3 regions of the Kitasatospora sp. NPDC092039 genome follow, and region 1 is predicted to be linked to each of the others. Evidence: riboswitches for the same ligand, from Rfam matches in the RefSeq annotation. Region 1 holds a riboswitch; each other region holds the start of a gene.
What was found. Region 1 has a riboswitch for S-adenosylmethionine ahead of thrC (threonine synthase). Riboswitches for the same ligand answer to the same signal wherever they lie in the genome.

Region 1 (4,185 bases):
GACAGCCCGGAGACCAGGCCGCCGCCGCCGCGGCGCAGGGTCAGTGTGCCGTCGTCGGAGGTGCTGAAGGACACCGGTCCCCGGTTGGATGCCACCAGGACGGAGGCGGTGCCGGTCGCGCTCGAACGGTTGGTCGTGAGATCGCCCATGGTTGGGATGTTGCCGGGGGCCCGGCGTGGCAAACCCGTCAGTGGCGGGTCGCGTATTCGGGGACGGTGTGCATCGGGGGGCGTTCCAGGGCGGTCACCGGGTGGGTGTGGGCGGTGAACGCGCGGGTCTCCGGGTGGCGGGTGAACTGGGTGAGGTGGGGGTGGACGAGGTCGGCGGAGGCCTTGAGGCGGTGGGTGCGGTCGAGGCGTTCCAGGGCGGTCCGGTAGATGGTGGCGGCCATCCGGCCGAGGGCCTGGCCGTCCTGGTGGCGGTGGTGCCGGACGCCGACGTCCACCTGGGCCAGGGCGTCCAGTCCGGCCAGATCCAGGGCGTCGACCAGCAGGCCGAGTTCGACGCCGTACCCGGTGGGGAAGGGCAGCCGTTCGAGCAGTGAGCGGCGGGCCGCGTACTCGCCGCCGAGGGGCTGGACGAACCCGGCGAGCTCCGGCCAGTGGAGGTTGAGCAGGGGGCGGGCGACGAGTTCGGTGACCCGGCCGCCGCCGGCGGGCAGCACCGCGCCCTCCGACTCCAGCGGACGGTCGTACATGGCCTTGACCAGCTGGATCGACTCGTCGGTCAGCAGCGGGCCGACGATGCCGGAGACGAAGGCCGGGTCGAACTCGCGCAGGTCGGCGTCGACGAAGCAGACGATGTCGCCGTGGGTGACCAGCAGCGAGCGCCAGAGCACCTCGCCCTTGCCGGGGACGGCGGGCAGGCGGGGGAGGATCAGGTCGCGGTGTTCCACCCGGGCGCCGGCCTCGGCGGCGACGGCGGCGGTGGCGTCGGTGGAGCCGGAGTCCACGACGACGAGTTCGTCGACGAGCGGGAGGCGCTCCATCAGCTCGCGGCGGACGGTGCGGACGATGTCGCCGACGGTGGCCTCCTCGTCCAGGGCGGGGAGGACCACGCTGACGGTGCGGCCGGTGCGTCGCTTGGCGTCGAGGAGGGTGCGGACCGGCCGGTCGGCCGCGCTCCAGGAGCGGCGGCGCAGCCAGGACGCCGCCTGCGGGAGGAGCTCGGGGGTCGGGTCGGCGGGCACTGGGGTCTCCTCGGCGGGTCGGGTGGGACGTGTCATCTCGCTTGGCGGACGGTCCCGTTCAGGATTGACGCCTTCGGATACAGTCTTCGTACAGCGGTCGGACCTTTGCACACCGGGGTCGCCGCTGAGTACCACCACAATTTCACAAGCTCATCCAGAGGGACTGAGGGAACGGCCCGTTGACGTCCCGGCAACCTTCTCGCGCGGCTGTCGACGACAGGCCCCGGCGGGACAGGTGCCAATTCCGGCCCGTGTCGCGACCGCGCCACGGGGAAGATGAGGAGAGAGGCCTCGCCGTCATGGCTATCGACACCGCCGCACCCGTTTCCGTCGACCTCGGCCCCGCCGCCGCGCTGTCCTGTCGCGAGTGCGGCACCCGCTTCCCGCTCGGCCCCAGCTTCGCGTGCCTGGAGTGCTTCGGCCCGCTGGAGATCGCCTACGAGTTCGGCAGCGAGGGCGCCGAGGAGCTGCGCAAGCGGATCGAGGCCGGTCCGGCCTCCATCTGGCGGTACGCGCCGCTGCTGCCGGTTCCGGCCGACGTGGCGTCCAAGCCCAACCTGAACCCGGGGTGGACCCCGCTGGTGAAGGCGGACAACCTGGGCCGGGAGCTCGGTTTCACCGCCCAGCTGCACGTCAAGGACGACTCCGGGAACCCGACCCACTCGTTCAAGGACCGGGTGGTCGCCTGCGCGATCGAGGCGGCCCGGGCGTTCGGGTACACCACGCTGTCCTGCTCCTCCACCGGCAACCTGGCCGGTGCGGTGGGGGCGGCGGCGGCCCGGGCCGGGTTCCGGTCCTGCGTGTTCATCCCGCACGACCTGGAGCAGGGCAAGGTCGTCATGGCCGGGGTGTACGGCGGCGAGCTGGTCGGCATCGAGGGCAACTACGACGACGTGAACCGCTTCTGCTCGGAGCTGATCGGCCACGCGGCCGGCGAGGGCTGGGGCTTCGTCAACGTGAACCTGCGGCCGTACTACGGCGAGGGCTCCAAGACGCTGGCGTACGAGATCTGCGAGCAGCTCGGCTGGCGGCTGCCGGAGCAGATCGTGGTCCCCATCGCTTCGGGCTCGCAGCTGACGAAGATCGACAAGGGGCTCCAGGAGCTGATCAGGCTCGGCCTGGTCGAGGACCGGCCGTACAAGGTCTTCGGCGCCCAGGCCGAGGGCTGCTCGCCGGTGTCGGCCGCGTTCAAGGCCGGCCGGGACGTGATCAAGCCGGTCAAGCCGGACACCATCGCCAAGTCGCTGGCGATCGGCAACCCGGCCGACGGCCCGTACGTGCTGGACATCGCCCGCCGCACCGGCGGCGCGGTCGAGGACGTCACGGACGCCGAGGTCGTGGCGGCGATCCGGCTGCTGGCGCGGACCGAGGGGATCTTCGCCGAGACCGCGGGCGGGGTGACCGTCGGCGTGCTGAAGAAGCTGGTCGAGACCGGGCAGCTGGACCCGGCCAAGGAGACCGTCGCGATCAACACCGGCGACGGCCTGAAGACCCTGGACGCCGTCTCCGACGCCGGGATGACCGCCGTCATCCGCCCGACGCTGGACTCGTTCCGCGCCGCCGGCCTCGCGTCCGTCTGAACCACCCGCCCCCCGCAAGGAGAGTCATGAGCGCCAACGTCCGCATCCCCACCATCCTGCGCACCTACACCGGCGGCGCCGCCGAGGTGACCGCCGAGGGCGCCACCCTGGCCGAGGTCATCGCCGACCTGGAGAAGAACCACGCCGGCATCTCGGCCCGCATCCTGGACGACACCGGCAAGCTGCGCCGCTTCGTGAACGTCTACGTGAACGACGACGACGTGCGCTTCGCCGAGGGCCTGGCGACCGAGATCAGGGACGGCGCCGGAATCTCGATCATCCCGGCGGTGGCCGGCGGCTGCTGAGCCGTTCGCGAGAACCCGCGGTCGCCCGCGCGTACGGAATTCCGCTCTCCGTATGCCCGGGCGACCGCTCGCATTCTTGCGGGAATATTTCCGGGTCGAGTCGGAGTAGAGTGTCGCTCGGCTGGGAACAAGGTTTCCCTTTCGGCCTCCGCAGTGCTCGGCCCGGGGGCGCCCGGCCGCCGGACCGGCCCGTGAAACATGTCAGGCGGATGTCAGAATTCCCGCGGACCTTTGAGTAATTCGTCCGCTATGTCCGGCGTGGAATGCCGAGATTATTCCGATTCGGCCCGTACTGTCCCCCGGCGCCTTGCCGGAATTACCGGCGGCTGACCCTGTTGCAGAGGGCGTCGGTCCGGATACATTCAGCGGCGGTCGACGCAATCACCCGCTCACCGGGCGCCGCCTGGCGTCCCGCGCGGAGGGCTGCGGCGTGCACGGCTGCGCCCAGGGGGGGTTCCCCGGGCCGGCCTTCAACCAACCCGGGCCCGCGACCTGCGGGCGCGTGAAGGGCCCAGCACAGCACTAGGGGAGTTCGGAATGGCTCAGGGCACCGTCAAGTGGTTCAACGCGGAGAAGGGCTACGGCTTCATCGCGGTCGACGGTGGTGCGGACGTCTTCGTCCACTACAGCGCGATCCAGATGGACGGCTACCGCACCCTCGAGGAGGGCCAGCGGGTCGAGTTCGAGATCTCCCAGGGACAGAAGGGCCCGCAGGCGGACATGGTCCGCGCCGCGGGCTGACGCCTTCCGACCCCAGGAGCTCGGCGCGGCCCTACGGCTGGTGACCACTCGCTTCTCGACGGGCCCGTACGACGCGTGTCGTACGGGCCCGTCGGCGTTCCCGGCGGGCCCCGGCGGCGGCTCGCGGATCGTCGATTGGGCTTGCACTCGACCACCCGGAGTGCTAATCATTGGCGTTAGCACTCACAGCGTGAGAGTGACAGCGGACCGGGTCGGTGAGGCCCCCGGGAGCGGTAGGGGAAAAGACCCCCGCACACCAGGGCCGTCCGTCGCGGGCACCCCTTGGTCCGAGCAGTCGACCGTGTCCCGGAGGACCACTTCTGATGGCCAAGATCATCGCCTTTGATGAGGAAGCTCGCCGCGGCCTTGA
Region 2 (4,185 bases), on a different contig from region 1:
GGTCAGCTACGCCCTGATCGCGCTCAACACCCTGGTCTTCCTGCTCGGCCCGGCCGCGGGCCTCAACCCGCTGTACGGCACCGGCCAGGCCCGGGTCTGCGCCGAGCAGCGGTACGAGCAGCGCTGGGGCGCGATCCCGGCCGAGGTGCTGGCCGGACGGCCGCTGACCGCCGGACAGCTGGCCGAGGCCCCCGACCCGGTGCCCGGCTGCCCGGCCGCGCCGACCCCGGGCAAGCACCCGGCCCTGTCCGTCCTCAGCGGGCTCTTCCTGCACGCCGGCTGGCTGCACCTGCTGGGGAACCTGCTCTTCCTCCAGGTCTTCGGCCCCACCGTCGAACGGCGGCTGGGCCGGGCCCGGTTCGCCGTCTTCTACCTGGCCGCCGGCAGCCTGACCACGTACGGCTTCGCGCTCGCCGAGGCGCACTCGCCGAACTCCACCCAGGTGCTCATCGGAGCCTCCGGCGCGATCGCCGCCGCCCTCGGCGCCTACCTGCGCCTCCACCCCCGGGCCCGGGTGACCACCCTCGTCCCGCTGCTGCTCTTCCTGCCGCTGCGCTTCCCGGCCTGGCTGGTGCTCGGCCTCTGGTTCGCCCTGCAGTGGTGGTCGGTGCACTCGGCCGGGCCCGGGGTGGCGTACCTGGTCCACGTGATCGGCTTCTCGGCAGGGTTCCTCTACGCCTGCACCGTGGTCCGCCACCCCCCGCGACGACCCGGCGGACGCCCGATACGCTGGCGGCACCTCACAAAGGAGCCCGAACTGTGATCACCGCCATCGTCCTGATCAAGACCAGTGTCGACCGCATCCCGGAGATCGCCGAGTCCATCGCCGCCATCGACGGCGTGAGCGAGGTCTACTCGGTGACCGGGGGCTACAACCTGGTGGCGATGGTGCGGGTGCGCCGGCACGACGACCTGGCCGAGGTCATCCCGGGCCGGCTGAACAAGGTCCCGGGTGTGGCCCACACCGAGACCCAGATCGCCTTCCGCACCTACTCCCAGCACGACCTGGAGGCCGCCTTCGCCCTCGGCCTGGACGAGTAGCGCTCAGCCCTCGCGCTGCGTGTCCGCGACGCAGCGGCCGCCCTCGTTGCGGTAGTTCCAGGCCGCGCCGTCCGTGACCAGCTCCCGGACGGCGGTGAGGAAGCGGTCGACGTGCTCGTCCGGCGTCCCGGCACCGAAGCTCACCCGGATCGCGTTCAGGCTGCGCTCGCCCGGCAGCGAGGGATCGGGCGCCCCGCACTCGGACGGGGCTACGTCCTCGTCCCCGAGCAGCGTGCGCACCAGCGGGTGGGCGCAGAACAGGCCGTCGCGCACCCCGATGCCGTACTCGGCGGACAGCGCGGCCGAGAAGTGCGAGCTGTTCCAGCCCCGGACGACGAAGGACAGCACGCCGACCCGCGCCGAGCCCTCCCCGAACAGATTGAGCACCTTGACCTGAGGGATCGCGGCGAGGCCGGCGGTCAGGCGGGCGATCAGCTGCTGCTCGCGGGCCTCCAGCGCGTCGAACCCGGCCTCGGTCAGCGCCCGGCAGGCCGAGGCGATCGCGTAGGCGCCGATGACGTTCGGCGAGCCGGCCTCGTGCCGCGCGGGCCCGGTGTGCCACTGCACGGCCACCGAGCCGTCGGCCTCCCGGGCCACCGTCCTGGTCGCCCCGCCGCCGGCCAGGTACGGCTCGGCCTCGTCCAGCCAGTCCGCCCGGCCGGCCAGCACCCCGGCGCCGAACGGCGCGTAGATCTTGTGGCCGGAGAAGGCGACCCAGTCGACGTCCAGCTCGCGCACCGAGACCCGGTGGTGCGGCGCCAGCTGGGCGGCGTCCAGCACCACCCGGGCGCCGTGCCGGTGCGCCGTCTCCGTCAGCTCGGCGACCGGCCACAGCTCGCCGGTGACGTTGGAGGCGCCGGTGACGCAGAGCAGCTTGGGGCCCTCGGGCGCCCCGGCGAGCGCGGCGTCCAGCGCGGCCACGGCCTCGGCCCGCGAGCGCGGCGCCCGCAGGTAGCTGACGTCCAGTCCGGCGTGCGCCCAGGGCAGCAGCGAGGCGTGGTGCTCGGTCTCGAAGGCGAACACCCGGGTGCCGGCCGGGACGGCGGCGGCCAGCAGGTTGAGCGAGTCGGTGGTGGCCCGGGTGAAGACCACCTGGTCGCCCTCGCGCAGGTCGAGGAACTCGCCGACGGTGCGGCGGCTCTGTTCGAACAGGTCGGTGGACAGCTGGGAGAGGTACCCGGCCCCGCGGTGGACGCTGCCGTAGTACGGCGCGTACGCGGCGACGTCGTCCCACACCCGCTGGAGCGCCGGCGAGCTGGCCGCGTAGTCGAGCGCCGCGTAGCCGACCTTCTCACCGCCGGCGAGCGGGACCTGGACGTCGGCGCCGAGGACCGGGAGCGGGGAGAGGACTTCGGTGACGAGGGACATGGGGATGCACTCCTTCGGGGGTAAGGGACCCCGGGAGTGCCAGTCGTCGGGTGTCCGCGCTTGTCGCACGGACGATCTGCCGTGGCGACCCGGTCCTCACCCAGGGCACCCCGCCACGGACGGAGGGTTGCCGGACAGCAAGCTGGGGCTTGTCGCTGTCACTCATGACCTGGCGAAGACTCTAGGCCGCGTCCCAGCGGGCGGTCAAACGGGCATCCAGCATGCGGACAGCACCGGAGCCCGGGCCGGCGTACCCGGCCCGGGCTCCCCAACTGCCGTCTCAGATCCGGCTCGTGGCCTCCGACCAGCGCCGCAGCAGGTCCTGTGCGGCGCCCGAGTCGATCGCCTTCGCGGCCCGCTCCATGCCGGCCGCCAGCTGCTCGTCCAGCGGCGCGTCGCCGAGGTCCAGCGCGACCAGCGCGGCCGCCGTGTTCAGCAGGACGGCGTCCCGCACCGGCCCGTGCTCCCCCGCCAGCAGCCGCCGCGCGACCTCGGCGTTGTACGAGGCGTCCGCCCCGCGCAGCGCCTCGATGCCGACCAGCTCGATGCCGACGTCCCGCGGGTCGAAGACGGTCTCGGTGACCACCCCGTCGCGCACCAGCCACACCTGCGAGGTGGTGGTGATGGTCAGCTCGTCCAGCCCGTCGTCGCCGCGGAAGACCAGCGCCGTCGCGCCCCGCCGGGCCAGCACCCCGGCGATCAGCCCGGCCAGCCGGGTGTCGAAGCAGCCGATGGCGTGCGCGGTGACCTTGGCCGGGTTGGTCAGCGGACCGAGGATGTTGAAGGCGGTCGGCACCCCGAGGTCGCGCCGCGCGGTGGCGGCGTGCCGCATCGAGGGGTGGAACTTCGCCGCGAAGCAGAAGGTGAGTCCGACCTCCTCGGCCACCTCGGCGACCCTCCGGGAGGAGAGGTCCAGCGCCACGCCGAGCTTCTCCAGCACGTCCGAGGAGCCGCTGGTGGAGGAGGCCGACCGGTTGCCGTGCTTGACCACCTTGGCGCCGGCGGCCGCCGCGACGATCGCCGACATGGTGGAGATGTTGACGGTCTTCGCACGGTCCCCGCCGGTGCCGACGATGTCCACCGCCGGGCCGGGGATGTCCAGCGGCTCGGCGTGCTCGTACATCGCGTCGACCAGGCCGGCGATCTCCTCGACCGACTCGCCCTTGGCCCGCAGCGCGACCATGAACCCGGCCACCTGGACGGGGGACGCCTCGCCGCTCATGATCCGGTCCATCGCCCACGCGGTGGACGAGCGGTCGAGGTCCTCCCCCTGCAGCAGCGCCGACAGGATGTCCGGCCAGGTGCGGACCACCTGCGCGGGGTCGCTACCGCCGTTCGCAGGGTTCACGTTCACCATGGCTGACTCCAGCTGTTGTCGGTTCCCCGCTCCGGGGGGACGTCCGTACGGATGGAGCCAGCCTATCGAGCGAAGCGGTCGCTTCTAACCCCGTCTTTTCTAGTTGCCGGGCGGATTTCAGCGGACGGCCGGAGTCCGCTTCGCCACCCTCGCCCGCAGCAGGACGGCGGCCGCCTCGGCCAGCGCCACCGGGTCCACCGGGTGGGAGATGGCGGCGTCCGCCCGGCTCCAGGCGGCGAGCCAGGAGTCCTGCGGCCGGCCGATCAGCACCAGCACCGGCGGGCAGCCGTAGATCTCGTCCTTGAGCTGGCGCCCGAGGCCCAGCCCGCCGGCCGGGACGGCCTCGCCGTCCAGCACGCAGAGGTCCACTCCCCCCTTCTCCAGCGCCTTGAGCACCGCGGGGGTGGTCGCGCACTCCA
Region 3 (4,185 bases), on a different contig from region 1:
CGGCCTGCGCCAGCGCCCAGCGGAGGGCTCCGGCGACGTGCGGGTCGGACTCGCCCAGGACGGCCTCGACCAGCGCCTCCGCCGGCACCGGGACGGCCTCGCCGACGGACAGGGCCGCGCGCTGGCGGGTCCCCGGGCTCTTCGACTCCAGGCCCTGGAGCAGCGCGACGACCTGGAGGGCCTCCTCCCAGCCGGCGGGTTCCGCGGCGTCGATCCGGCGCAGCCGGGTGAGCAGTTCCGTCTCCGCCGCGATGCGCTCGCGGGTCCGGCGGATCAGGTCGTCGACGAGCTCCGCGGGCGCGAAGCCGGGATCGTCGAGGGCCCGCCCGACGTCGCGCAGCGACAGGCCCAGCGACCGCAGGCTCTCGATGTGGAAGATCCGCCGGATGTCCTCGTCCGAGTACCGGCGGTAACCCGAGTCGGTTCGCTCCGTCGGCCGCACCAGTCCGAGCGATTCGTAGTGCCGGAGCATGCGGGCGCTGACCCCGGACCGCCGCGCGACGTCGCCGATCAACACTGCCTACCGTCCCTCCCGGCCGCCCCCGCCGAGGGCCACCGTGCGCTTCGCCTCCTCGATCGCGGACTCGAAGCCGGCGTCCGGGTCGTGCCACAGCCGTTCCGTGGCGAGCGCGTGGGCGCGCACCCGGGGGTCGCGGTCCGTCGCCGCGGTGGCCAGCACCGGCAGCATCGCCTCCCCGAGCGCGGTCAGCGCCCGGCTGAGGCTCAGCCGTGTCCCGTGTCCGCCGCGTCCGAGCTGAGTCGCCAAGACTACGGCCAGCTCGCGTTCGCCACCCTCGGGCACCAGCACGACGGCGGCCCGCCAGGCGCTGCGGGCCACCTCCTCGTCGGCGTCGGCCAGCAGCGCCGGGGTGACCGCCGGCCAGGCCCGGCGGTCCCCGATCTTGGACAGCGTGTGCAGGGCCTGGCTCCGGGCCTGCGCGCGCTCCGAGCGGACCTCGCCGAGCAGCAGCGGGACCGTCACCGCCGCCTCGTACCGGGTGAGCGCCCAGGTGAGCATCTCCCGTACGAGGAACTCGGGTTCGACGGCGCACCGCTCGACGAGCCCGCCGACGAGCCCCGGCCGCGGGCTCGTGCCGACGGCCAGCGCCGCCCGCAGCCGCACCGACGGGTCGTCGTGCGCCAGCCCCCGGAGCGCCCGCACCGTGTCCGTGTCCTCTTCCGCCCTGGTCATCAGGACCACCTCCTCGGCCACAGTGAAGGGCTTGTCACCGTGACAAGGTCAAGCGGACCAGGGCGCGCGGCCCACGGCGGCGGGATGGGGAGTCCGGTCTTACCGTGAATACGGGGCTCCGCCGTCGCGGGTGCACGTCCCCGCGCTCCCGGAGCACCGCCGCCCGGCTGCCCTCCCCCCGTCTCCCCGTGTCCGCGAGGCGGCTGCCACCGAAGGAGCCCATGTCATGGCCAGTAGTGCTACCGGAGCCGGCCCCGTCGCCAGGGGCCCCGAGCGGTACCCCCACGCGAGCGGGTGGACCGTCTTCGCGGGGGTCATGCTGATCACGGCCGGCATGATGGCGGTCTTCCAGGGGGCCGCGGCCGTCCGCAAGGACGGTCTGCTGATCGTCACCCGCAGCTACGTGTACTCGATGAACACCGAGGGGTGGGGATGGATCCACCTCATCCTCGGCGTCGTCGTGGTGGTGGCCGGTGTGGCGGTCTTCAGCGGCGCCGTCTGGGCCCGCGTCGTCGGTGTCGTCGTCGCCGGGCTGGGCATGCTCGCCAACTTCCTCTGGCTGCCGTACTACCCCGTCTGGGCCATCGTCCTGATCGCGGTCGACGCCCTGGTCATCTGGGCGCTGTGCGTCGGACGGGTGGACCGGCCGGCCTGACCGGCAGCGCACTCCTGCGCCCGATCGGCCCGCCCCCTCGCCCGCCCGATCCGCCGCCTGCCGGACGCCCGTCGCCCGGCAGGCGGCCGCACGTGTGGGCGGGGGGCTTGCCGAGCGCCCCGGGGAGTCTTGTATCGTTCCTGGCGAATCATCCAGAGGGGTGGAGGGACCGGCCCTACGAAGCCCCGGCAACTCCCCGTTCGACCCGGCGTCCGAAGTACGCGCCGTGCCGTCCGGGGTCAGTGCCAACTCCGGCCTGTCGCCACTGTGGCGCGGGAAAGATGAGGAGACACGGTGCTCTCTGTGCTGTCCTTCGCCCGGGCGCTTCCCGCCCCGGCCCTTTCGCGTACCCGTCTCGTGCCCGGCGCAGGCAATCGGCCGACTTCCCCGGCCCGTCCTCGCTGACCACCCCCCAGGCTCCCCACCCGGAGCCGCCGGTGAGCAGCGCCGACCCGCTGCTCCCGGGCCCTGAGACTGGAGTACCCCCACCCATGGAGAACACGAGCGGCGTCGGCGTGCTCGACAAGGTCACCTCGATCCTCGGCATCCTGGAGGCCGGCCCCGCCACCCTGGGCGGCCTGGTCGCCGCCACCGGCATGGCGCGGCCCACCGCCCACCGGTTGGCCGTCGCACTCGAACGCCACCGCCTGGTCAGCCGGGACGTGCAGGGCCGGTTCATGCTCGGCCCCCGGCTCGGCGAGCTCTCGGCGGCGGCCGGCGAGGACCGGCTGCTGGCCGCGGCCGGCTCGGTCCTCACGCACCTGCGGGACGTCACCGGCGAGAGCGCCCAGCTCTACCGCCGGCAGGGCGAGGTGCGGATCTGCGTGGCCGCCGCCGAGCGGCTCTCCGGCCTGCGCGACACCGTGCCGGTGGGCATCACCCTGCCCATGAAGGTCGGCTCCGCCGCCCAGATCCTGCTCGCCTGGGAGGAGCCCGAGCGCCTCCACCGCGGTCTGCAGGGTGCCCGCTTCACCGCCACCGCCCTGAGCGGCGTACGGCGGCGCGGCTGGGCCCAGTCCGTGGGCGAGCGCGAGCTCGGGGTGGCTTCGGTCTCCGCGCCCGTGCGCGGTCAGTCCAACCGGGTGGTGGCCGCGGTCTCGGTGTCCGGGCCGATCGAACGCCTCACCCGTCACCCCGGCGCCACCCTCTCCCAGGCCGTCGTCGAGGCGGCCCACCGCCTCACCGAGGCCCTGCGCCACCCCTGAGAAGAGCTCCGGGCCCTGGGGCGCACCTCCGCGCGCCCCAGGGCCCGGTTCCCGGGTCGAGGCTCCGGGCCCGGTCCCGGCGGGACGGCTCCGGGCCCGGTCCCGGCAGGACGGCTCAGGCCCGGGACAGCAGCACGGCGCGGCGGGGACGGGGGATCCGGCTGATCACGGCGCCGATCAGCGTGCCGATCGACACCCCGAACACCGCCGAGACGGCCGCCAGGACCGACTGGGCGCCGTTGCCGACCTCGATCTGCGCGGTGTTCAACAGGCCGAAGGAGCCCGGCACCACGATCCAGAACGCCGGGAGGTAGAGCACCTGCCAGAGCGGCCCGCCCGGCAGCCAGTGCACCAGGGTGGCCGCGACCGCGGCGGCGACCGCCCCGGCCAGGCCGCCGATCGCCGCGCCGTGCGCCGACCCCACCGCCACCTGGGCGGTGGCGCTGACCGCGATCACGGCGACGATCCACGGGATGGTCGAGGGCGGCGTGTGGACGTTGACCACCACTCCGGCCACCGCGATCGCCAGGCCCAGCGCGATCACCCACCAGCTGGGCTCGGCGACCCGGACGTTGGCCAGCGCGGTGGCCGGCATGCCGATCGCCGTCGCGGCCGCGGCCACCCCGGCGAGGAACAGCGCCAGCTGGACCGCGCCGGACACCAGCCGGGCGGTGCCCGCGCTGGCCGCGCCCGCGGCGATCTCGGACAGCCCGGTGACCAGCAGCCCGCCCGGCAGCAGGATCGCCAGGGTGGCCACGATGGTCCGCAGCGGGCCGTCCAGCAGCGACGCCCGCGCGAGCCCCAGGACCAGCAGGGCGACCAGGAACCCGGCCGTGACGGGCAGCAGCGGCCGCAGGTTCGGGAACCGCCGGGCGAGCACGGTCAGCCCCACCACGATCAGCGAGCCGAGCCCGGCCGCCAGCACGTTCGCCGCCACCGGTTGGAGGAAGAGGCAGACCCCCACGCCGACCGGCAGCGCCCCGAGGTCCGCCACCCACGCGGGCCAGCGGGCCGGCGCCCGCCGGATCCGGTCCAGCTCGGCGAGCGCCCGGGGCCCGTCGAGCTCGCCCGCCCGCAGTCGGTGCACCAGGTGGAGGACGTCGGCCGTCTGCTCGAACCGCAGCGCACCGCCG

Region 2: it holds a riboswitch for S-adenosylmethionine, as region 1 does, so the genes downstream of both, ACIQI7_RS10125 (aminotransferase class V-fold PLP-dependent enzyme) here and thrC (threonine synthase) in region 1, are expected to answer to the same signal.
Region 3: it holds a riboswitch for S-adenosylmethionine, as region 1 does, so the genes downstream of both, ACIQI7_RS27330 (IclR family transcriptional regulator) here and thrC (threonine synthase) in region 1, are expected to answer to the same signal.

The regions. Positions count from the first base shown of each region.
Region 1 covers NZ_JBIVSD010000030.1:69,880-74,064, reverse strand. Annotated here, with positions in the region: gene ACIQI7_RS36525 (trehalose-6-phosphate synthase) at 1-149, opposite strand, end outside; gene ACIQI7_RS36520 (glucosyl-3-phosphoglycerate synthase) at 188-1,189, opposite strand; SAM riboswitch class I at 1,337-1,472, shown strand; gene thrC (threonine synthase) at 1,489-2,769, shown strand; gene ACIQI7_RS36510 (MoaD/ThiS family protein) at 2,796-3,074, shown strand; gene ACIQI7_RS36505 (cold-shock protein) at 3,612-3,815, shown strand; gene groL (chaperonin GroEL) at 4,139-4,185, shown strand, end outside.
Region 2 covers NZ_JBIVSD010000004.1:120,068-124,252, forward strand. Annotated here, with positions in the region: gene ACIQI7_RS10115 (rhomboid family intramembrane serine protease) at 1-763, shown strand, start outside; gene ACIQI7_RS10120 (Lrp/AsnC family transcriptional regulator) at 760-1,041, shown strand; gene ACIQI7_RS10125 (aminotransferase class V-fold PLP-dependent enzyme) at 1,045-2,409, opposite strand; SAM riboswitch class IV at 2,461-2,579, opposite strand; gene trpD (anthranilate phosphoribosyltransferase) at 2,690-3,766, opposite strand; gene ACIQI7_RS10135 (hypothetical protein) at 3,884-4,185, opposite strand, start outside.
Region 3 covers NZ_JBIVSD010000015.1:189,845-194,029, forward strand. Annotated here, with positions in the region: gene ACIQI7_RS27315 (HEAT repeat domain-containing protein) at 1-517, opposite strand, end outside; gene ACIQI7_RS27320 (HEAT repeat domain-containing protein) at 521-1,192, opposite strand; gene ACIQI7_RS27325 (hypothetical protein) at 1,419-1,847, shown strand; SAM riboswitch class I at 1,993-2,135, shown strand; gene ACIQI7_RS27330 (IclR family transcriptional regulator) at 2,339-3,052, shown strand; gene ACIQI7_RS27335 (threonine/serine exporter family protein) at 3,168-4,185, opposite strand, start outside.